Regions from separate parts of the Citrobacter freundii complex sp. 2025EL-00176 genome, predicted to be linked through region 2. Evidence: predicted binding sites of a transcription regulator. Region 2 holds the regulator's gene; each other region holds the start of a gene.

Region 1 (5,766 bases), on a different contig from region 2:
GCCCGAACCGTCGTTACTGGCGATTTATCTGCTTGGCTTATGGGACGGTTTCTTTGCCTCGCTGGGCGTGACTGCCTTGCTGGCAGCAACGCCGGCGTTGGTCGGGCGGGAAAACCTGATGCAGGCCGGGGCGATTACCATGCTGACGGTGCGTTTGGGTTCGGTCATTTCGCCGATGCTTGGCGGGGTGCTGCTGGCAACCGGTGGTGTGGCCTGGAACTACGGCCTGGCGGCGGCAGGCACGTTCATTACCTTACTGCCGTTGCTGAGCCTTCCCGCGTTACCTCCACCGCCCCAGCCGCGCGAGCATCCGCTGAAATCGCTGCTGGCAGCATTTCGCTTTTTGCTCGCCAGTCCGCTGATTGGCGGCATTGCGTTGCTCGGGGGCTTATTGACCATGGCGAGCGCCGTGCGCGTGCTGTATCCGGCGTTAGCGATTAACTGGCAGATGTCGAGCGCGCAAATTGGCCTGCTGTATGCAGCCATTCCTCTTGGCGCGGCGGTGGGCGCATTGACCAGCGGACAGCTGGCGCACAGCGTTCGTCCGGGACTGATCATGCTGGGTTCTACCGTGGCTTCATTCCTGGCTATCGGCCTGTTTGGCTTGATGCCGGTCTGGGAGCTTGGGGTTGTCTGCCTGGCGCTGTTCGGGTGGTTAAGTGCGGTTAGCTCTTTGTTGCAGTACACCCTGTTACAGACGCAGACGCCAGAAGCGATGCTCGGGCGAATTAACGGTTTGTGGACGGCGCAGAACGTCACCGGGGACGCGATTGGCGCGGCGCTGTTGGGCGGTTTGGGCGCGATGATGACGCCGGTCGCCTCGGCAAGCGTGAGTGGATTTGGGCTGGTGATTGTTGGTCTGTTACTGCTGCTGTTGCTGGGGGAATTACGTCGATTCCGGCAAATGCCCGTGAATGCCTGATGGCGTTATGCTCTACGGTTTGCAGGCCGGATAGGGCGTTAGCCGCATCCGGCGCGGGCTTTTAAAAGAGCGCCGACAGACGTTGCACTAGCAGCGTCGCGCTGTAGTAGTCGAGCCGGAAGGTTTCCGTGCCCAGGGCGTATACACGTTTATTTTGCACGGCTGGCAGATGCGCCAGAAGCGGATTGGCATAAATGGCGTTGGCATCTTTGCTGTCGCCGGCAAACAGGAACAGCGCTTCGCCGTTCAGGCCAGCCGCCAGATTTTCACCGCCAAGCTGGATGATATCGTGGCGTTTCCCCTGGCTTTGGCTGGTGTGCAAACCGGCAGGCAGCGGCGCCAGCGTGAAACCTAACTGCTCCATCAGCTTGCCCTGTGCCGACTCAGGCGTCCAAAGATTAGCACTGTGCGCCGCAGCGGTATAGACCAGCGCGCTGACCGGCTGTGGCGGCAGGGTGATACGTTGCTTAACCGCTTGCAGTTGCTTATCAAATTCGGCAATACGCGCTGCTGCCTGTTGCTCCTGACCGGTAATTTCACCCAGTTGCGTCAGCAGCGACTGCCAGCTTTTGTCGTCGTAGTTGATGATAAGCGTGGGCGCAATGGTGGACAGCTGATCGTATAGCGCGAGTGCGGAGTCGCCGCCGGTGGCGCTGATTAGAATCAGATCCGGCATTTGTGCCGCTACGGCTTCAGCGCTCGGTTCACCGATGTACAGACGGCTGAGTTTGCGTTCCCTGGCCACGTCGCTCCATTGACGTAAAAAGCCTTGCGCATCGCCAATGCGGTTGTTTGGCGTGGTGGCACCGCTGGCGATGACCGGGGCATCAATTGCCAGCAGCGAGCCGGTGAGGGTCACGCTGGTGGAGACAATGCGCTGCGGCTTATGCTCCAGCGTATGCGTGCCACGGCTGTCGGTGATCTGACGCGGCCAGTCGGCGGCGTGACCTGAAGAAATTCCTGAAATAAACAAACCCGTCAGTAAAAGCACGGTGCGACAAAAATAGTGGAGACTCACGAATCAGCTTCCTGTTATCAGTATGGTTAATGCTTCTCATTTTCATTGTTAGCGAGCGAGGATGCAAGCCAAAGTCGCACATTGTGCTGCCACAAGAGTTGACATACAGCCGCTTTGCTTTTAGGTTAGCGACCGAAAATATAAATGATAATCATTATTAGAGCCTTTATCATTTTTGGAGGATGATATGGATATGTCACTGGCCGAGGAAAAAACGCAGACTATGCCGACGCTCGCTCCCGACAGTTTTTTCTTTATGTCGCCGTATCGTAGTTTTACGACGTCAGGATGCTTCGCCCGCTATGCGGAACCGGCAATTGATGGCGATTCGCCAGACAGCCCTTTCCAACAAAAAATGCACGCACTGTTTGCTGATGCCAAATCGCAGGGTATCGCTAACCCCATCATGGTCGGGGCAATTCCTTTCGACACCCGCCAGCCGTCGTCGCTGTTTATTCCCCAAACATGGCAGACCTTCTCGCGAACGACTAAGCAGCAATCATCACGTTACTTTAACGCGCATCAGTCGTTAAACGTCGTTGAACGTAAATCGATCCCGGAACAGGACTTTTTTGAAGAGATGGTCGCCCGGGCGGCGGCGCTGACGGCAACCCCGGAAGTCGACAAAGTGGTGTTGTCACGCCTGATCGATATCACCACCGATGCCAATATTGACAGCGGGGCGTTACTTGAACGCCTGGTGGCGCAAAATCCGGCGAGTTACAACTTCCATGTCCCCATTGAAGACGGTGGCGTATTGATTGGCGCCAGCCCGGAACTGCTGTTACGCAAAGAAGGCGACCATTTCAGCTCCCTGCCTTTGGCCGGTTCGGCGCGTCGTCAGCCGGATGATGTGCTGGACAGAGAAGCGGGGATCCGCCTGTTGGCGTCTGAGAAGGATCGTCATGAGCATGAACTGGTGACGCAGGCGATGAAAGCCGTGTTGCGCGATCGCAGCAGTGAACTGCAACTGCCTTCCTCTCCGCAACTGGTCACTACGCCTACGCTCTGGCACCTCGGCACGCCGTTTGAAGGTAAAGCCAACGCAGAGGAAAACGCGCTGACGCTGGCGTGCCTGTTGCATCCGACGCCTGCGCTGAGCGGTTTCCCGCATCAGGTTGCGCGCAAGCTGATCGCCGAGCTGGAGCCGTTCGATCGCGAATTGTTCGGCGGTATCGTCGGCTGGTGTGATGCGGAAGGTAACGGCGAATGGGTGGTGACGATCCGCTGCGCGAAGCTGCTGCGTAATCAGGTTCGTTTCTTTGCTGGCGCCGGTATTGTGCCAGCGTCTTCTCCGGTTGCGGAATGGCGTGAAACGGGAGCCAAGCTTTCCACCATGCTGAATGTTTTTGGACTGCATTAAGCGCCTGGTCCATCAGGCTATTTTATTTGCCAGTTTGACCCTGGGCAGTGCTCACAATCCTCACGTACTACAAGTACGCTCCGGTTGCTCCGCGCTGTCCGTGTCCAAACTGGCTGCAACAATATACGCCTTATTGACAGGCTCTAAGGAGTGATAATGAGTATTCCTTTCACCCGTTGGCCGGAGGAGTTTGCCCGCCGTTACCGTGAAAAAGGCTACTGGCAGGATTTGCCGCTGACCGACATTCTTACCCGTCACGCCGAGAGCGACCATACGGCGGTAATCGATGGCGAACGCCATCTGAGCTATCGCCAGCTGAATCAGGCCACTGACAATCTCGCCTGCAGCCTGCGTCGTCAGGGAATCAAACCAGGCGAAACCGCGCTGGTGCAGTTGGGCAACGTGGCCGAGCTGTATATCACTTTTTTTGCGCTGCTTAAGCTGGGCGTCGCTCCGGTGCTGGCGCTGTTTAGCCACCAACGTAACGAACTCAATGCCTATGCCAAACAGATCGAACCGGCGTTACTGATCGCCGATCGCCAGCATGCGCTGTTTAGCGGGGACGATTTTCTTAATACCTTTGTGGCCGAGCACAATTCAGTGCGCGTGGTGCTACTGCGCAATGATGACGGCGAACATAACCTGCAAACGGCGATAGACCAGCCCGCGGCTGATTTTATCGCGACGCCATCGCCTGCTGATGAGGTGGCGTACTTCCAGCTTTCCGGCGGTACCACCGGGACGCCAAAGCTTATTCCTCGTACTCATAACGATTACTACTACAGCGTGCGTCGCAGTAATGAGATCTGCCGCTTCACCGGGGAAACGCGCTATCTGTGCGCGATCCCGGCGGCGCATAACTACGCCATGAGTTCGCCTGGTTCGCTTGGCGTATTCCTGGCTGGCGGCACCGTGGTACTGGCGGCTGACCCGAGCGCAACCCTGTGTTTCCCGCTGATTGAACAGCATCAGGTTAACGTCACGGCGCTGGTGCCACCGGCGGTGAGCCTGTGGCTACAGGCGATTGCGGAGTGGGGGAGCAATGCGCAATTGGCTTCGCTGACGTTGCTGCAGGTTGGTGGGGCACGGCTTTCCGCCTCGCTTGCGGCGCGTATTCCGGTGGAGATTGGTTGCCAGTTGCAGCAGGTTTTTGGCATGGCGGAAGGGCTTGTGAACTACACCCGTCTGGACGACAGCCCTGAGCGCATCATCAATACCCAGGGACGACCGATGTGCCCGGATGATGAAGTCTGGGTCGCCGATGCAGATGGTAATCCTCTGGCGCAGGGCGAAACGGGACGCCTGATGACCCGCGGTCCGTACACCTTCCGCGGTTACTTCAACAGCCCGGAGCACAATGCCAGCGCCTTTGACGCCAACGGTTTTTACTGCTCCGGCGATCTGATCGCCATCGATCAGGATGGCTACATCACCGTACAAGGGCGTGAGAAGGATCAGATCAACCGTGGTGGCGAGAAGATCGCAGCAGAGGAAATTGAAAATCTGCTGTTACGCCACCCATTGGTGATCCATGCGGCCCTGGTCAGTATGGATGACGAACTGATGGGCGAGAAAAGCTGTGCCTGGCTGGTGGTGAAAGAGCCGCTGCGCGCGGTACAGGTGCGCCGTTTCCTGCGCGACCAGGGCGTGGCGGAATTCAAATTACCTGACCGTGTGGAGTGCGTTGAGTCACTCCCGCTGACCCCGGTCGGTAAAGTGGATAAAAAACAATTACGTCAGTGGCTGGCGTCACGTTCACTGGCCTGAAGGAGAAAAAGAGATGGCAATTCCTAAACTGCAGGCTTATGCACTGCCTACGGCGCTTGATGTTCCAGCCAATAAAGTTGACTGGGCGTTTGAACCTGAGCGCGCCGCGCTGCTGATCCACGACATGCAGGACTATTTTATCGGCTTTTGGGGTGATAACTGCCCGATGATGGAGCAAGTGGTGGCCAACATTGCCGCACTGCGTCAGTACTGCAAAGAGCATAACATTCCGGTGTATTACACCGCTCAGCCGAAAGAACAGAGTGATGAAGACCGCGCCCTGCTCAATGATATGTGGGGACCGGGCCTGACGCGTTCCCCGGAACAGCAAAAAATCGTTGATGCGCTGGCTCCCGATGAAGCGGATACCATCCTGGTGAAATGGCGTTACAGCGCTTTTCATCGCTCTCCGCTGGAGCAGATGCTCAAAGACACTGGACGTAACCAACTGATTATTACAGGTGTGTATGCCCATATTGGCTGTATGACCACAGCGACTGACGCTTTTATGCGCGATATCAAGCCGTTTATGGTCGCTGATGCGCTGGCGGATTTTAGTCGCGATGAACACCTGATGTCGCTGAAATACGTGGCGGGACGCTCCGGTCGGGTGGTGATGACCCAGGAACTTTTGCCGACGCCGGTCCCGGCGAGTAAAGAGGCGCTGCGCAGCGTTATTCTGCCGCTGTTGGATGA
Region 2 (5,766 bases):
AAAACCTTCACAATAGCGACAGGCATTGCACACTTGCATCACACGTTCAACTTCAGCTTCCGGTTCGGTGATAATTTGCGCTTCGATGATCAGTTTCTCAAGCTGCTTCATGACGTGTCTCCTTACGTGCGGCCAGCGCGGCTTCTTTTCCGGCAATGCGACCAAAGGTCGTGCCGATCGACATCCCCACGCCTGCGGTGTAGCCCTTACCCAGCACGTTGCCCGCCATCATCTCTCCGGCGACAAACAGATTACGGCTTGGAAGCCCGGCAAAATGCACCGCGGCGTGTTCGTTCACTTTTAACCCAAGATAAGTGAAGGTGATCCCTGGCCGCAGGGCATAGCCGTAGTATGGAGGCTGGTCCAGCGGTCGCGCCCAGTGCGTTTTCGCGGGTAGCAAACCTTTGGTGGCGCAGTTATCCAGAACGGTGTGGTCGAACTGACCAGGCTGGCAGGCGTTGTTGTATTCCGTCACGGTGTGGGTAAAACGTTCGGCGTCCAGTCCTAACTGAAGGGCCAGCTCTGCCAACGTATTGGCCTGCGCGCCGGGAAAGACCGGAGGCATGAAGTGGCCGATAGCTTTACCATCGATGATGGAGTAGCCAATCTGCCCTGGCTGTTGCGCGACCAGACGCCCCCAGATGGCGTAGCGTTTCGGCCAGAAATCTTCGCCTTCATCATAAAAGCGCGCTGCGTCACGGTTTACCACTATGCCGAGCGAGACGCAGTCCACGCGGGTGCAAATTCCGCCATCATATAATGGTGCTCTGGCATCAATGGCCACGCAGTGTGACTGGGAGGGATCGCCGATAATGTCTGCTCCGGCATCCATCATAAATTTGAGCAGTACGCCCTGGTTAAAGCGCGTGCCGCGAATCAGGAAGTTATCCGCAGGCCACTCGCCGCGCTCGTTCTCTCCCCACGCTTCTCGCAGCCATTCGCGGTTTGACTCAAACCCGCCCGCGGCAAGCACGCAGGACTTAGCGGTGATGCGCTCTTCGCCTGCCAGCGCCGCCACGAACTCGCCATTACGCAGTTCAAGCGCCTGAACGGGAGTGTTATAGCGAATTTGAACGCCCAGCTTTTCTGCGCTGCGATAATAGGCATTCACCAGGGCCTTTCCACCGCCCATAAAAAAGGCGTTGGTTCGTGCCACGTGCAAAGCGCCAGAGAGCGGAGGCTGAAAGTTAACGCCGTGCTGGCGCATCCAGTCGCGGCATTGTGAAGAGGTACGGATCACCAGACGCGCCAGCGCTTCGTTGGTATTTCCTTCCGTGACGCGCCACAGATCTTGCCAGAATTCTTCTTCAGGATAGCTTTCCACCAGCACATCCTGCGGTGCGTCATGCATACAACGTAAATTACGTGTGTGTTGGGAGTTTCCCCCGCGCCATTCGCGGGGCGCCGCTTCGAGCAGGAGTACCGAAGCTCCTTGCTCCCGGGCGGTCAAGGCTGCACATAAGGCGGCATTGCCACCGCCAATCACCAGAACATCAACCATCGTATACTCCATTACCATTTAACTAATTGTTAAATTTGTAATTGAAATGTATACGCACAGGCTGTGTGGGCGCTATGACGTGACGCTAAACAGTGCTTTAGTTATTGTAAAGTGTAGCGCCAGGCCAGCTTCCGGCTTCCACCAACTGATGCATAACTTTCGTCAGCACCACACGGGCGGCGAGGCCTGCCGGGGTAAGTTCATCGTCAGAGAGGCTGACCAGAAAGTTAGGGCGGCTAAGTATCGGATTATGGACGCCGATCACTCTTAGGGTTTCTTTATCGAGATGCGAGATTGCCGCGCCAGGCTGAAGAGTGGCGCCAATGCCACTGCGCACGGCGCGCATCAGTAACGCCAGACCATCAATTTCGGTAGCGATCTCAATGTTCAGTGTGTGTTCCTGGCTGATGGCATCCAGCCTGCCGCGCAGACCGTGGCCCGGGCTTGGCATGATCAATGGAATATTTGCCAGTTGGGCAGGAGCAATATTGTCATCGACAATATCAGCCAGTAGGGCATGGGTCCCAATCAAAAACAGTCGCTCTTCAAGAATCGGTCTGGCGCTCCAGCGCAGGATCTTTTCTTTTTGAAACACGACAGCCAGATCAATCTGGCGGGTATTAATCATTCGTTCCAGGTTGCCAGAGAGACTTTCCACGACATGCAGGCGAACATCAGCATAGCTTTCCCGCATGGCGTGAATAAAAGGCATGCCGAGAACGGAAGCGGTACTGGGGGCCATACCGACGCTGACGTGTCCGGAAAGTCGGGCCTCGCGGGCGGCGAGGATTGCATCGTCTGCATGCCGGAGCGCCAGCTGCGCCTGGGAGTAAAAAGCCAGTCCGGCGCTGGTGGGCGTCACACCGCGCGAGGTGCGTTGTAGCAGGCGAATAGCAAGTTCATTTTCCAGACGCGTCATTTGCTGACTGAGCGCCGAAACGCCGATATTGAGATCGAGCGCCGCGCTACCCATGCTGCCGGTTTCTACAATACGCACAAAATAGCGTAGCTGGCGAAGTTCCATTTCAACTCTCCGGAAGGGCAATTGATTTTTACATTAAAGCAACATTGATGCAGAAGGAAGAGGGGGCTGGTCAAATTCAGCGCATAAAAAAAGCCAACCGGAAGGTTGGCTTTTCAGAAAGCGTCACATTATTTGCCGTCGTGCGCATGCTCATCTTCGCGGCAATCGCCTTCGGCGCAGTGGCCGTAAAGATAGAGGCTATGGTTGGTTAAGCGAATACCATGTTTAGCCGCAATCTCACGCTGACGCGCTTCAATGGATTCATCGCTGAACTCGACCACTTTGCCGCAGTCGAGGCAAATGAGGTGATCGTGGTGATGCTGTTGAGTTAGTTCGAAGACGGATTTACCACCTTCAAAATTATGGCGGGTCACGATACCGGCATCATCAAACTGGTTCAGCACACGATACACGGTCGCCAGACCAATTTCTTCACCCATATCGATCAGGCGTTTGTATAAGTCTTCCGCACTGACGTGATGGTTATCCGGTTCCTGAAGAACTTCCAGAATTTTTAAACGAGGAAGCGTTACTTTCAGGCCAGCCTTCTTTAATGCGGTATTATTGTCAGTCATGCGGAATCTGTCCTGTAGCTAAACGATTCACTTCATTAACAGAAGTGACAGAAATTGCACTTGAGAAATTGCATATCATTATAGAACTGCCATGGTTAAATGAAAACTGCAAGTCTCTGGCATATATTGTTAATCAAAACGTGGTATCGCCGACAAACACACTGCGCAACACCCGATTGGCATCCAGCCATTGTACAGGGTCACACGGAAAAGTTACAAATTTGTAGCAATTATTTTGATTGGTTTTATCTATTGATGCGGCGTAGATGACGATCTACGCCGCGCGAAATCAGGCATTGATGATTTCGTCGAGGTGCAGTTCTTCAGAGATCTGCTTAACCCATTTTTCTACGCGTTCTGCGGTCAACTCCGGCTGGCGATCTTCATCGATAGCCAGACCGACAAAGTGGTCGTCGTCAGCCAGTCCTTTGGACGCTTCAAAGTGATAACCCGCCGTTGGCCAGTGACCGACGATGGTGGCGCCGCGTGGCTCAATGATGTCGCGAATGGTGCCTAACGCATCGCAGAAATATTCTGCGTAATCTTCCTGGTCGCCGCAGCCGAACAATGCAACCAGTTTGCCGTTAAAATCAATGTCTTCGAGGGTAGGGAAGAAATCGTCCCAGTCACACTGCGCTTCACCGTAGTACCAGGTTGGAATCCCGAGCAGCAGAATGTCATACCCTTCCAGGTCTTCTTTGCTGCTTTTTGCAATGTCATGAACATCGGCAACGTCTTTACCAAGCTGTTTTTGAATCATTTTTGCGATGTTTTCGGTATTACCGGTGTCGCTGCCGAAAAAGATGCCAGTGATTGCCATGAGTAAAATAACCTCTTGAAACTTATTGAAATGGTGGTGGCGCATTGCCCACGGATAAGGGCAATCATAGCAGAACAGTCAGGCATGCGGAAACAGCAAACACGCGGGACTGCACTCTGTGCTACACGATTTATGATTTAGAGCAGAAATTCAGACTATGCCTGACCGCGCAATGTGGTGAGTTGGGTCATCAGCATCTCTTCGATGAGTTCACTGCGACTCATGTTGCGCGCCTCGGCCAGCTCGTTTAACGCGTCAACGGCATCAGCGTTCAGTTTCAGTTCGACACGCTTAAGCCCGCGAACTTTGTCACGTTTAAGCTGATTACGTTTATTTATACGTAACTGTTCATCACGCGAGAGCGGATTAGTTTTGGGTCGTCCCGGGCGACGCTCCTGCGCGAACAGATCTAATGTCGTACGGTCCGTTTGTTCTTTGGCCATGATCTTGGTGACTTCGGGGAAACAATCAGCCAGGCGTCTGCCCGGATGGATAGCGCGCCATAATACATCAGCAGGGGAGGCACGCCAACGCCCACGCGCGTAATCGCGCACGGACGCTGAGTTTTTAATCAGTTAGCCTGCTCGTGCAGATAACGACGGATGGCCCGCAGCACTGCTTCAGGTTTTTCCGCATGTACCCAGTGCCCCGCGCCTGCAATAACGTGCGCCCGAGCCTGCGGGAATTGTGCCAGCAACTGCTCGCGATACGCTTCGGTGACATAAGGGGAGTTACCGCCTGGGATAAACAATGCCGGGTGCTCCCACGCCGGGACGGTTTCCCAACCAACGATATGGGGATATTGATCCCACAATACGGGAACGTTAAAGCGCCACTCGCCGTCAACAAAGGATTTCAGCAGAAACTGGATGACACCTTCCTCTTGCAGATGCTGGCGCATGACGCTTGCCGCCTGCTGGCGCGAGGACGCTTGTGCATCGGTTACGGCATTGATTGCCGCAAAAATTTCATCGTGACGGCGCACATGATAGTCAACCGGCGCAATATCAATAGCCACCAGCCGCTCGATACGATCGGGGGCCAACGCGGTTAACGCCATGACGGCTTTTCCCCCCATCGAGTGACCAATAAAGATCGCTTTATCGATCTGTTGATCGTCCAGCGTATCCACCAGGTCTTGCGCCATGGCCGCATAATTCATCTCAGGCGATCGGGGCGAGAGGCCATGATTTCGCATATCAACCTGGATGATATCGTGATCGACCACCAGATCGCGTGCCAGGATCCCCAGGTTATCCAGACTGCCAAACAGACCGTGAACCAGGACGATGGGAGAATTATTGTGCAGGTTTTGCGCAGATTGCGCTCGGATATTCAATTTCATGGCAAAGTTCTTTTTTTCACACTCACGGGTTAGGGTATCATGTTGACCATTCTGCCACATGGCTGCAACAACTACGGTTACTCCGAGTTTTATCAGCCACCAGGCTTGACGCTATCCGCTGTTGGGATTTGCCTTTACACTACGTGTGTTAACCCAACAACTTGTATTCAGCTAAACACTGCACTGGATTAAGATGAAAACGATTGAAGTTGATGATGAACTCTATAGCTATATTGCCAGCCACACCAAGCATATCGGCGAGAGCGCATCCGACATTTTACGGCGTATGTTGAAATTTTCCGCCGCATCACAGCCTGTCACTCCGGTAGTAAAAGAAGTCCGCGCTGTGCAACCTGTCGTGGAAGCCAAGCCGGTTAACCCCGTAAAAGATAAAGTGCGCGCGATGCGTGAACTGCTGTTGTCCGATGAATATGCGGAACAGAAGAAAGCAGTAAATCGCTTTATGCTGGTGCTGTCTACACTCTATTCTCTGGATCAAAA
Region 3 (5,766 bases), on a different contig from region 2:
ACCATCGCCTGCGACATAATGCCTGTCGTGCGGTTGTCACGGTAAGAAACCGGTAGACCGACGCGCTGACCGGCGTTATCGACCAGCACGTAATCCACCCCCCAGGTATCAATGCCGATGCTGTCTATCCGAATGCCTTCATCGCAGACTTTCTTCAGACCCTGACGAATGTCGTTTTCCAGGCTGTCGATGTCCCAGGTGTCAAAACCGTCCGTTTTTTGCAGGCAGTTAGTGAAGCGGTGGATTTCACGCAGCGTCAGGGTGCGGTGTTCACTGTCGTAACGCGCCAGCATTACGCGCCCGCTGGATGCGCCGAGATCGACTGCGACACAATGGCGAAAAGTCATAGCGAGGTCCTTCTGAGTTTTATTGCACTCAGTCTAAGAACCCCCGATATGACGTACCTTCTTAACAGTGACAGGCACAATTAGCGGTTGGCAACATGGCAAAGGTGAACGTGATGATGTTCACAGTTTCTACTCATAGGGCGGATTCGGGCAGATGTGACGCCTTCCGCAATTCCCGATCTTTCCCGCCTTATCTTGAAGAATTGACCGTGTTTACGCACTTTGGCGTCAAAAATTTAAGGTGAGGGTAGTAACCCTTAATTACTATTCAGCCATATTCGCTAAACAGGGGGAGCCGTCATGACTGTACTGCATTGCGTAGACTTTTTTCCGACAGGTAAAGCGCCAGTGGCTATTGAGCCGCGGCTTCCTCAACCCGCGTTTCCTGAACACCATCATGATTTTCATGAAATTGTGGTGGTCGAACATGGCACGGGGATTCATGTGTTCAACGGACAGCCTTACACCATCAGCGGTGGTACAGTGTGTTTCGTCCGCGATCATGACCGGCATTTATATGAACATACGGACAATTTGTGTCTGACCAACGTCCTGTATCGATCCCCGGATGCGTTTCAATTTTTAGCGGGGCTGAATCAGCTTTTACCTCAGGAACAGAATGGGCAGTATCCATCCCATTGGCGGGTAAACCAGGGGGTATTACAGCAGGTCCGACAGCTGGTGGGGCAAATGGAAGCGCTTGGTGACGGGATGGATACGCCGACGGCGGCGAATCGTGAAATTCTGTTTATGCAGCTACTGGTCGTGTTGCGTAAAAGCAGTCTGATGGCAGCGGCAACCGATAACGACGCGCGGCTTAACCTTCTGATGGCTTGGCTGGAAGATAACTTTGCTGACGAGGTGTGTTGGGAGGCGTTGGCCGAGAAGTTTTCGCTCTCTTTGCGCACGCTGCACCGCCAGCTTAAACAACAAACGGGATTGACGCCCCAGCGCTACCTTAACCGCCTGCGGCTTATAAAAGCGAGGCATCTGCTTCGCCACAGTGATGACAGCGTGACCGATATCGCATATCTCTGCGGTTTCGGCGACAGTAATCACTTTTCGACGCTATTTCGCCGTGAGTTCGAGTGGTCGCCCCGCGATATTCGTCAGGGGCGCGATCTCATGGCGGGAAGCAGCCTGCAGTAACGCGAAAGCTATCAACGTTTTTTACCGCCCGTTTGCTGATAATCATACCCTTTCATGCCGGATGGCGGCTGCGCCTTATCCGGCAAGCGTCCAGGTTGAGGTAATGCGGTGGCGAATCAGCTAATCCTTCTGAAATCAGACTTTTTTGCGCATGAGCAGCAGGCTGTCGCCGTGGCTGACCGTTATCCGCAGGACGTCTTTGCGGAGCATACCCATGAATTTTGCGAGCTGGTCCTGGTCTGGCGCGGCAATGGTCTACACGTCCTTAACGATCGTCCGTACCGAATAACCCGTGGCGATCTGTTTTACATTCGCGCCGAAGACAAACATTCCTACACTTCCGTAAACGACCTTGTGTTGCAAAATATCATCTATTGCCCGGAGCGGTTGACGCTGAATGTTGACTGGGAAGGGGCGATCCCTGGATTTAACGGTGCGCCGCGGCAGCCGCATTGGCGACTCGGCAGCGTTGGCATGACGCAGGCCCGGCAGGTGATAAGCCAGCTTGAGCATGAAAGTAATCAACGCGATGCGCAGGCTTTTAACATGGCGGAACTGCTATTCGGGCAACTGGTGACGCTCCTTAAACGCCATCGTTACGCCACGGATACGCTCCCGGCAACGTCGAGTGAAACGCTGTTGGATAAACTCATTACCGCGTTAGCCGGGAGTCATGAGCATGCTTTCGAACTGAATAAATTTTGCGAGCGTGAACAGTGTAGCGAACGCGTTTTGCGCCAGCAGTTTCGCAGCCAGACCGGGATGACCATCAACCAGTATCTCCGCCAGGTGCGGGTCTGCCATGCTCAGTATCTGCTCAAGCATAGCCGGTTAATGATCGGTGAGATTTCCATGCGTTGTGGCTTTGAGGACAGTAACTACTTTTCGGTGGTGTTTATGCGGGAAACCGGGATGACGCCGAGCCAGTGGCGTCATCTCAGTACCCAGCATGACTAACTGGCCATGCCCAGACCAACAATATTTGCCGCGACAATAATTACCACGCAGCCGAGGCTCAGTACGCTGACCGGACGGCGACCCGCGTTTTTCCACTCTTTCAGTACCAGACCAACAATCCCGCCGCACAGGACATAGAAACTCATGTGCAGCATCCAGCTTACATAGTCATACTGTGCCGGGATTCGCGCGTGGCCCCAGGCGTAGAAGAAAAATTGCAGATACCACATCAAGCCACCGAGCGCGGAGAGCAGCACGTTGCTGATGATCAGCGGTTTAGCCAGCGAGAAGTCGGCTTTTATCGACAAGTTCTTCACTTTTGCCAGACGAATGAAGCAAAAACCCAGGTTGACTAGCGCACCGCCGCCCATGATAACCACATAGCTAGGCAGGGCGACATACAGCGGGTCTACACCCAACGCGGCGGCGGCATCGTGCATCGGTTTAGCGGCGTTCATCGCAAATGACATCCCCGCGGAGAAAATGCCGCACATGACCGCCAGAACTAACCCTTTTTTCAGGTTGAACTCTTCGGCTTTGATGCCCATTTTGCGTTCTTTTAATTGACCCGCACGGGTCACAATGCCCACGCCAATCAGTGCGACCAGCACGCCAAGCAGCGTCATGCGTCCGCCGGAGGTGTTGATCAACACATCAAAGTTGCCGTTAATAATCGGGGTCATCAACGTGCCGACAATCAGCGTAATACCTATCGCAATGCCGATACCCATCGACATACCGAGATAGCGCATGGTCAGGCCATAGTTAATGTTACCAATCCCCCACATCGCACCGAAAAGAAATACCGGGGCCAGTGTGGAAAGGCTGAAGGAGCTGAAATAGGCCCAGAAGTTGGGAAGTAACATCGCGCTGATGGTCCACGGAAGGATAAGCCAGGAGACGATCCCGCCCACCGACCACATCGTTTCCCATGACCAATGTTTGACCTGCTTGAACGGGGCATAGAAACAGGCTGCACTGGCTGCGCCTATCAAATGCCAAAAGATACCCATCGTAATCGCGTTACTCATGACTTAATCCTCGTTATTTTTTATCGTCGGTAATGACCCCTCCGACCTAACGAGTTTAAAAATTACGCAGGATGTTAACCTTTTAACGATTGCCGCCATTTTGCGCATGTTGGCAATCATCACGTTAAGTGGGTGATTCGGTTCACAACTTTTGCAATAGACGGCACGATTAAAACCTTGTAAAAAGTACGGCATTGATAATCATTTTCAATATCATTTAATTAACTATAATGACCCAACTGCTTACGCGGCGTTAACACTGGCCGCCCGACAATACTGGAGATGATTATGAGTTATACACTGCCATCCCTGCCGTACGCTTATGATGCCCTTGAACCGCACTTCGATAAGCAGACGATGGAAATTCACCATACCAAACACCACCAGACTTACGTAAACAACGCAAACGCTGCGCTGGAAAGCCTGCCTGAATTCGCCAGCCTGTCGGCTGAAGAGTTGATCACCAAACTGGATCAACTGCCAGCGGACAAAAAAACCGTACTGCGTAACAACGCGGGCGGTCACGCTAACCACAGCCTGTTCTGGAAAGGCCTGAAAACCGGCACTACGCTGCAGGGCGACCTGAAAGCGGCTATCGAACGTGATTTCGGCTCCGTTGACAACTTCAAAGCTGAATTTGAAAAAGCAGCGGCAACCCGTTTCGGTTCCGGCTGGGCGTGGCTGGTTCTGCAAGGTGACAAACTGGCCGTCGTTTCCACCGCTAACCAGGATTCCCCGCTGATGGGCGAAGCTATCTCTGGCGCTTCCGGCTTCCCGATCGTCGGTCTGGACGTGTGGGAACACGCTTACTACCTGAAATTCCAGAACCGCCGTCCGGACTACATTAAAGAGTTCTGGAACGTGGTGAACTGGGATGAAGCTGCTGCGCGTTTCGCCGCTAAAAAATAAGTTCTACGCTTAAATAACGCCCCTGCAAGCGCTGCTTGTGGGGGCTTTTTTGTGATCAAAATCAACATAGGAACATTGATCCATTTAAATTGAAACAATGTTTTATTGTGCGGGTGGGATCACTTTTATAATTCCTCTGAATGTCTATCTTCTGTTCATCAAGACGGGCGCATCTCAAAAGCAAGATGCAATCGCCCATAAAAATTGCCCCATTTTTATGTCTACAGGTGATGGAAATGCAGATCAAACGTACGATAGAGAGAATCCCTGGCGGGATGATGCTGGTGCCGCTTTTCCTCGGCGCGTTATGTCACACCTTTTCACCCGGCGCCGGGAAATATTTCGGCTCATTTACCAACGGTATGATCACCGGTACGGTGCCTATTTTGGCGGTCTGGTTCTTTTGTATGGGCGCGTCGATTAAGCTAAGCGCAACCGGCACCGTGCTGCGTAAATCAGGCACGTTAGTCATCACCAAAATTCTGGTGGCGTGGGTAGTGGCGGCAATTGCCTCACGCATCCTGCCGGAACATGGCGTGGAAGTCGGGTTCTTCGCCGGGTTGTCCACGTTGGCGCTGGTGGCCGCCATGGATATGACCAACGGTGGGCTATACGCCTCGATTATGCAGCAGTACGGCACCAAAGAAGAGGCCGGGGCATTTGTTCTGATGTCTCTGGAATCAGGCCCGCTGATGACCATGGTGATTCTGGGTACCGCCGGGATTGCTTCGTTTGAACCACACGTGTTTGTGGGGGCAGTATTGCCGTTCCTGATTGGCTTTGCGCTGGGTAATCTGGACCCTGAACTGCGGGAGTTCTTCAGTAAAGCGGTGCAGACGCTGATCCCGTTCTTCGCCTTCGCGCTGGGTAACACCATTGATTTAAGCGTGATTGCGCAAACCGGCGTGCTGGGGATTCTGCTAGGCGTGGCGGTGATTATCATCACCGGTATCCCATTGATTATCGCTGATAAACTGATTGGCGGCGGCGATGGTACGGCGGGGATTGCGGCCTCCAGCTCAGCAGGTGCGGCGGTTGCTACACCGGTACTGATTGCTGAAATGGTTCCGGCATTTAAACCGATGGCGCCAGCGGCAACCTCTCTGGTGGCGACCTCGGTGATTGTGACCTCCATTCTGGTGCCGATTATCACGTCCATCTGGTCGAAAAAGGCCAAAGCCAGGGCCACGGAAATTGATCTTCGCGGTACCGTGAAGTAAGCCTCTTTTGCCGGATGGTCTGCACCATCCGGCTTAACGCGTTAACCTTTGACGACGAACACCTCATCGATAGTCCGACATTCCCCCTCATTCAACTCTCCGCCAGCATTACGTGACACGCCGGTGCAGTAGCCAAACTTACGCGATACCACG
Region 4 (5,766 bases), on a different contig from region 2:
AGCCGCGGCAAAGACGGCGAAAATCGCCAGGCGTGCGCCGCAGGACATAAACGGTGCCATCATGATGGTCATCAGACGTTCACGTGGGGCATCCAGCGTACGGGCGCCCATCACCGACGGTACGTTGCAGCCAAAGCCGACGATCAGCGGGACAAACGATTTACCCGGCAGTCCCAGCGCCTGCATCAGACGGTCCATTACAAACGCAGCGCGCGCCATGTAACCGGAGTCTTCAAGGAAGGAGAGGAACAGGTACATCATGCCGATTTGCGGCACCAACGGCAGCACGGTGTTGATCCCGCCGCCAAGTCCTTGCGCCAGGAAGATGGTCAGCCAATCCGGGAAGTGCAGCGTATAGCCAATCCATTGAATACCATGAATAAAGAGCGCCACGGAACCCACATCGAATAACGGCTGCAGCGCGCCGCCAATGTTAATGGCGAGCAGGAACATCAGGTACATCACGAACAGGAAAATCGGCAGCCCGAGGAAGCGGTTGAGGACAATTTTATCCACCGCGGTGGTGAAACGGCTTGGTTCTGCCGTCAGGGTATTACTGACGGTATCGCAGATTGCGGCGATGCATTGGTAACGCGCATCGGCGATATGCAGCGCCGGATCGTCCATTGTTTCGCTCAGGCGCGCAATAGCGGCATCGAGGTTTTGCGCGGCGTCACCGGCGTAGGCACGGCTGTAGATATCGCCTTCCAGCATTTGCAGGCCCAGCCAGCGGCGCTGTTTAAGCGGCATGTCTTTGGCCATCGCGTCAGCGAGGGAATCTGCTTCCTGCAGCAGCGGCTGGGCATAATGCACCAGTTCGACGGTGTCGTTTTCCTTGTAGCGATCGATCGCCAGCTTCAGCGCTTCAATGCCGCGGGCGCGGGTGGAGACCAGCGGAACCACCGGGCAGCCAAGACGGGCGGAGAGGGCGTCGATATCGATACGGATTTGCTGTTTCTCAGCAATATCCAGCATGTTCAGGGCAACGATGCAGGGAATACCCAGCTCAAGCAGTTGCAACGTCAGGTAGAGGTTGCGCTCAAGGTTTGAGGCATCGACCACGTTGATCAACAGATCCGCGTCGCCGCTTAAAATGTAATGACAGGCGATTTGCTCATCGAGAGAGGTCTGCGATGAGATTGTCGTCAGTGAATAGGTACCGGGTAAATCGACCAGCGTGACCTGATGGTCCGTTGTGGCGAAATGACCTTCTTTACGTTCAACGGTAACGCCAGCCCAGTTGCCTACACGCTGACGCGCGCCGGTGAGCTGGTTGAATAAGGTTGTCTTGCCGGAATTAGGATTACCAATTAAACCAATGGTTAGTTTTTTCATTTTTATAGACTCACTGTATTAACAGGAAACCGCTTCCACTTCTAATAACGCCAAATCCTTTTTACGCAATACCAGACTTACGCGACGCGTTTCAATATGGATGGGATCGCCGAGCGGGGCGACGCGAACCACGTTGAAGGATGAGCCGGGCAGCATGCCAAGTGACAACAGTTTCTGACGATAAGCCGGGCTGATTTCACGAGCAAAACCGGTAATTTTCCACGCACTGTCAGGAGTGAATTGCATAGGGACCTACTTATATCTCGCTAACTGGATGATTACCTCATGGGGCGGCAGGGCGGCATGAGACCAGATGATTAGCCAACGTAAGGAAAGAGTAAATAATCAACAAAACAATGATAATGAGAATGGTTTCTATCATCAATAGAATAAATGTGACGGAATGTACAATTAGATAATAATTTGAGCCAATTTTGATATTTCTCAACATTTATTCTGGTTGGTGACGAATGATTCGCGGTAGCAATTATTGAAATCTTTAATGTTTAATTAAGGTTTCATCTGTTAATGAAGTGATAAATATAATGTGGAAGAGAGAAAATAATATAGTAAATATGCCGGATACGGTATTTACACCGCTATCCGGCACATGATCCAAACTTAGCGCTTTTTACCCATTGCCGCTGCCAGCGCATCCATCATCGCGCTGTTGCCCGCAGGCTGAGCGTCACGGCCACGAGGTTTCGCGGCTTTTGGTGCCGGGCGATTGCCCTGAGTGCGATCGTTATTTCCGCCGCTGCGACGCGCGTTGGTTTCACCTGGCTGCTCATCCAGACGCATAGTCAACGCAATACGCTTACGCTGCAGGTCTACTTCCAGCACTTTCACCTTCACAATGTCGCCCGCTTTCACCACGGTGTGGGGATCTTCGACGAACTTATTCGACAGTGAAGAGATATGCACCAGACCATCCTGGTGTACGCCGATATCGACAAATGCGCCGAAGTTAGTGACGTTGGTGACAGCCCCTTCCAGAATCATCCCCGGCTGCAGATCGTTCATGGTTTCTACGCCATCAGCAAACTGTGCGGTTTTGAATTCAGGACGCGGGTCGCGACCCGGTTTTTCCAACTCTTTGATGATGTCGGTGACGGTCGGTACCCCGAAGCGCTCGTCGGTAAAATCAGCAGCTTTCAGATTGCGCAGTTCGCTGCTGTTGCCCATCAGATCGCGCAGTGATTGCTCGGTGGCGGCCAGAATGCGTTCCACAATTGGATAGGCTTCCGGGTGAACGGTAGAGGCATCCAGCGGATTATCGCCGTGGTTGATACGCAGGAAACCCGCGCACTGTTCAAAGGCTTTAGGGCCCAGACGGCTGACTTTGAGTAGTTGCTGACGGTTCTGGAACTGGCCGTTCTCGTCACGCCAGGCCACGATGTTCTGCGCCATCATGCGCGTCAGGCCAGCCACGCGGGTCAGCAGCGGTACGGAGGCGGTGTTTAGATCCACGCCGACGGCGTTTACGCAGTCTTCCACTACCGCATCCAGCTTACGTGCCAACTGCGTCTGGCTTACGTCGTGCTGATACTGGCCCACGCCGATAGATTTCGGATCGATTTTCACCAGCTCAGCCAGCGGATCCTGCAGACGACGGGCGATAGACACCGCCCCACGCAGCGAAACATCGAGGTCCGGGAACTCCAGCGCCGCCAGCTCGGAAGCGGAGTACACTGACGCGCCGGCTTCGCTGACGATCACTTTCTGCGCGGTAACTTTCGGGAACTGTTTCTGTACGTCGAGGAAGAAACGCTCGGTTTCGCGCGACGCCGTACCGTTACCAATCGCCACCAGCTCAACATTGTATTTTTCACACAATGCCGCAACGGCGACGGCGGCTTTGGCGGCCTGACCGGTATGTGGATAAATGGTATCGGTAGCGACCAGTTTGCCGGTACCGTCAACCACAGCTACTTTTACCCCGGTACGCAGACCCGGATCGAGACCCATTGTGGCGCGCAGTCCGGCTGGGGCGGCCATCAACAGGTCATGCAGGTTACGGGCAAAGACGTTAATCGCTTCATCTTCCGCACGTTCACGCACGGTACCCATCAGCTCGGTTTCAAGGTGCATCAGCACTTTGATGCGCCACGTCCAGCTCACCACGCCTTTACGCCAGCTGTCGGCTGGTGCGTTATTCAGGCGCAGTCCCAGATGATCCTGGATAATCTGCTCGCCGTGGCTCTCTTTTGGCGGCTCATCGAATTGCGGATCGGCATTCAGGGAAAGCTGCAACACGCCTTCGTTGCGACCACGGAACATGGCCAGCGCGCGGTGGGAAGGCACGGTAGAAATCGGTTCGTGGTGGTCGAAGTAGTCACGGAACTTAGCCCCTTCCTCTTCTTTACCGTTGACCACGGTAGAAACCAAATGCGCGTTTTTCCACAGGTAGTCACGAACTTTTGCCAGCAGCGCGGCGTCTTCGGCGAAACGCTCCATCAGAATGTAGCGCGCGCCATCGAGAGCGGCTTTGGTGTCCGCCACGCCGTTTTCAGCGTTGAGGTATTTTGCGGCTTCCGTTTCCGGGTCGTGGGACGGTTCGTTCCACAGCAGGTCAGCCAGTGGCTCCAGCCCAGCTTCAATGGCTATTTGCCCACGGGTGCGGCGCTTGGGTTTGTACGGCAGATAGAGATCTTCGAGTTCGGTCTTACTTAACGTACCGTTGATCGCATTCGCCAGATCGTCGGTCAGTTTGCCTTGCTCGCCGATAGATTTCAGGATCGCCTGACGGCGGTCTTCCAGTTCACGCAGATATCCCAGACGGGTCTCCAGATTACGCAATTGCGTATCGTCCAGACCGCCGGTGATTTCCTTACGATAACGTGCGATAAACGGCACGGTGTTCCCTTCATCAAGCAGGCGAACGGCAGCTTCTACCTGTTCAGCACGAGCCTGAATTTCACCTGCGATAATGCGGCAGAAAGAATCATTCATCATGGATAGCTTCGTCTATAGGATAAAAAATCAGGGGATAGTTATACGGATTGACTGGCAAAAATGCCAGTCATCTACGGGGGCTTCGGATTGTTCCGGTCTCACTTCACGTATTCGATCTCGTTTACGTACCAACTGGCTTCGCCGCCAGGGGTGTTTACTACCGCGAGATCGCCGACCTCTTTTTTCAGCAGCGCCCGCGCCATTGGCGAATCGATAGAGATGTAATCTTTACGACCGAAGATCTCATCGTAGCCGACAATGCGGAATTTGCGGATGTCGCCATCGTCATTTTCAATCTCGACCCATGCGCCGAAGAAGACTTTGCCTTCCTGTTGCGGGGAGTAATCGACGATTTTCAGATTTTCCATGCACTTGGTCAAATAACGAACGCGGCGGTCGATCTCGCGCAGGCGCTTTTTATTATACTGGTAGTCGGCATTTTCGCTGCGGTCGCCCAGACTTGCGGCCCAGGTGACCTTTTTGGTGACTTCCGGGCGCTCTTCACGCCAGAGATAATTCAGCTCTTGTTTGAGTTTTTCATACCCTTCACGGGTTATCAGGGGCGTTTTCATCTTATTGTTTTACCTTCGACTCTGTGATGATGCGCACAATTAGTATTACGTGAGCATATCAACAGAATAAATAATGTATTGCGAGAAACATTGTATACTTAAGCTGCTGTTTAATATGCTTTGTAACAATTTAGCCTGGAATTCATACCAGAATTCGCTGGTGACTCACGTGAGCTTTCTTAAGAATATACACTTAATTGTTGCGAACCTTTGGGAGTAATAACAATGCAAGAGAACTATAAGATTCTGGTGGTCGATGACGACATGCGCTTGCGTGCGCTTCTGGAACGTTATCTGACCGAGCAGGGCTTCCAGGTTCGAAGCGTCGCAAACGCTGAGCAGATGGATCGTCTGCTGACCCGTGAGTCCTTCCACCTGATGGTGCTGGATTTAATGCTGCCGGGTGAAGACGGCCTGTCTATTTGCCGTCGCCTGCGCAGCCAAAGCAACCCGATGCCGATCATTATGGTGACCGCGAAGGGTGAAGAAGTTGATCGTATCGTAGGGCTGGAAATTGGCGCTGACGATTACATTCCGAAACCGTTTAATCCGCGTGAACTGCTGGCGCGTATTCGTGCCGTACTGCGTCGTCAGGCGAACGAACTGCCGGGCGCACCTTCTCAGGAAGAAGCGGTTATTGCCTTTGGTAAGTTCAAACTGAACCTCGGTACGCGTGAAATGTTCCGCGAAGATGAGCCGATGCCGCTCACCAGTGGGGAGTTTGCGGTACTGAAAGCGCTGGTAAGCCATCCGCGTGAGCCGCTATCTCGCGACAAGCTGATGAACCTGGCCCGTGGTCGTGAATACTCGGCGATGGAACGTTCCATCGACGTACAGATTTCTCGTCTGCGTCGTATGGTGGAAGAAGATCCGGCGCATCCGCGTTATATTCAGACCGTCTGGG

The links. Region 2 encodes Fur, which represses iron uptake genes when iron is present. Its sites were predicted from a motif close to ATAATAATGAGAACNACTATCAA; they were not measured.
Region 1: a site for Fur is predicted at 1,964-1,986, ahead of fepB (Fe2+-enterobactin ABC transporter substrate-binding protein). Genes of this name have one in related genera too.
Region 3: a site for Fur is predicted at 3,679-3,701, ahead of sodA (superoxide dismutase [Mn]). Genes of this name have one in related genera too.
Region 4: a site for Fur is predicted at 1,692-1,714, ahead of feoA (ferrous iron transporter A). Genes of this name have one in related genera too.

Annotation. Positions count from the first base shown of each region.
Region 1 covers NZ_JBRYHT010000010.1:123,201-128,966, forward strand. The annotation lists gene entS (enterobactin transporter EntS) at 1-922, shown strand, start outside; gene fepB (Fe2+-enterobactin ABC transporter substrate-binding protein) at 984-1,940, opposite strand; gene entC (isochorismate synthase EntC) at 2,128-3,303, shown strand; gene entE ((2,3-dihydroxybenzoyl)adenylate synthase EntE) at 3,460-5,070, shown strand; gene ACVXHP_RS18220 (isochorismatase) at 5,084-5,766, shown strand, end outside.
Region 2 covers NZ_JBRYHT010000001.1:15,467-21,232, forward strand. The annotation lists gene tcuB (tricarballylate utilization 4Fe-4S protein TcuB) at 1-111, opposite strand, end outside; gene tcuA (FAD-dependent tricarballylate dehydrogenase TcuA) at 98-1,501, opposite strand; gene tcuR (tricarballylate utilization LysR family transcriptional regulator TcuR) at 1,599-2,525, opposite strand; gene fur (ferric iron uptake transcriptional regulator) at 2,654-3,100, opposite strand; gene ACVXHP_RS00105 (ryhB-regulated fur leader peptide) at 3,093-3,179, opposite strand; gene fldA (flavodoxin FldA) at 3,390-3,920, opposite strand; gene ybfE (LexA regulated protein) at 4,076-4,363, opposite strand; gene ybfF (esterase) at 4,492-5,265, opposite strand; gene seqA (replication initiation negative regulator SeqA) at 5,459-5,766, shown strand, end outside.
Region 3 covers NZ_JBRYHT010000019.1:53,317-59,082, forward strand. The annotation lists gene rhaB (rhamnulokinase) at 1-347, opposite strand, end outside; gene rhaS (HTH-type transcriptional activator RhaS) at 648-1,496, shown strand; gene rhaR (HTH-type transcriptional activator RhaR) at 1,605-2,453, shown strand; gene rhaT (L-rhamnose/proton symporter RhaT) at 2,450-3,484, opposite strand; gene sodA (superoxide dismutase [Mn]) at 3,773-4,393, shown strand; gene kdgT (2-keto-3-deoxygluconate transporter) at 4,630-5,613, shown strand; gene ACVXHP_RS22765 (dihydrodipicolinate synthase family protein) at 5,655-5,766, opposite strand, start outside.
Region 4 covers NZ_JBRYHT010000008.1:109,619-115,384, reverse strand. The annotation lists gene feoB (Fe(2+) transporter permease subunit FeoB) at 1-1,335, opposite strand, end outside; gene feoA (ferrous iron transporter A) at 1,354-1,581, opposite strand; gene ACVXHP_RS16315 (Tex family protein) at 1,957-4,290, opposite strand; gene greB (transcription elongation factor GreB) at 4,389-4,862, opposite strand; gene ompR (osmolarity response regulator transcription factor OmpR) at 5,088-5,766, shown strand, end outside.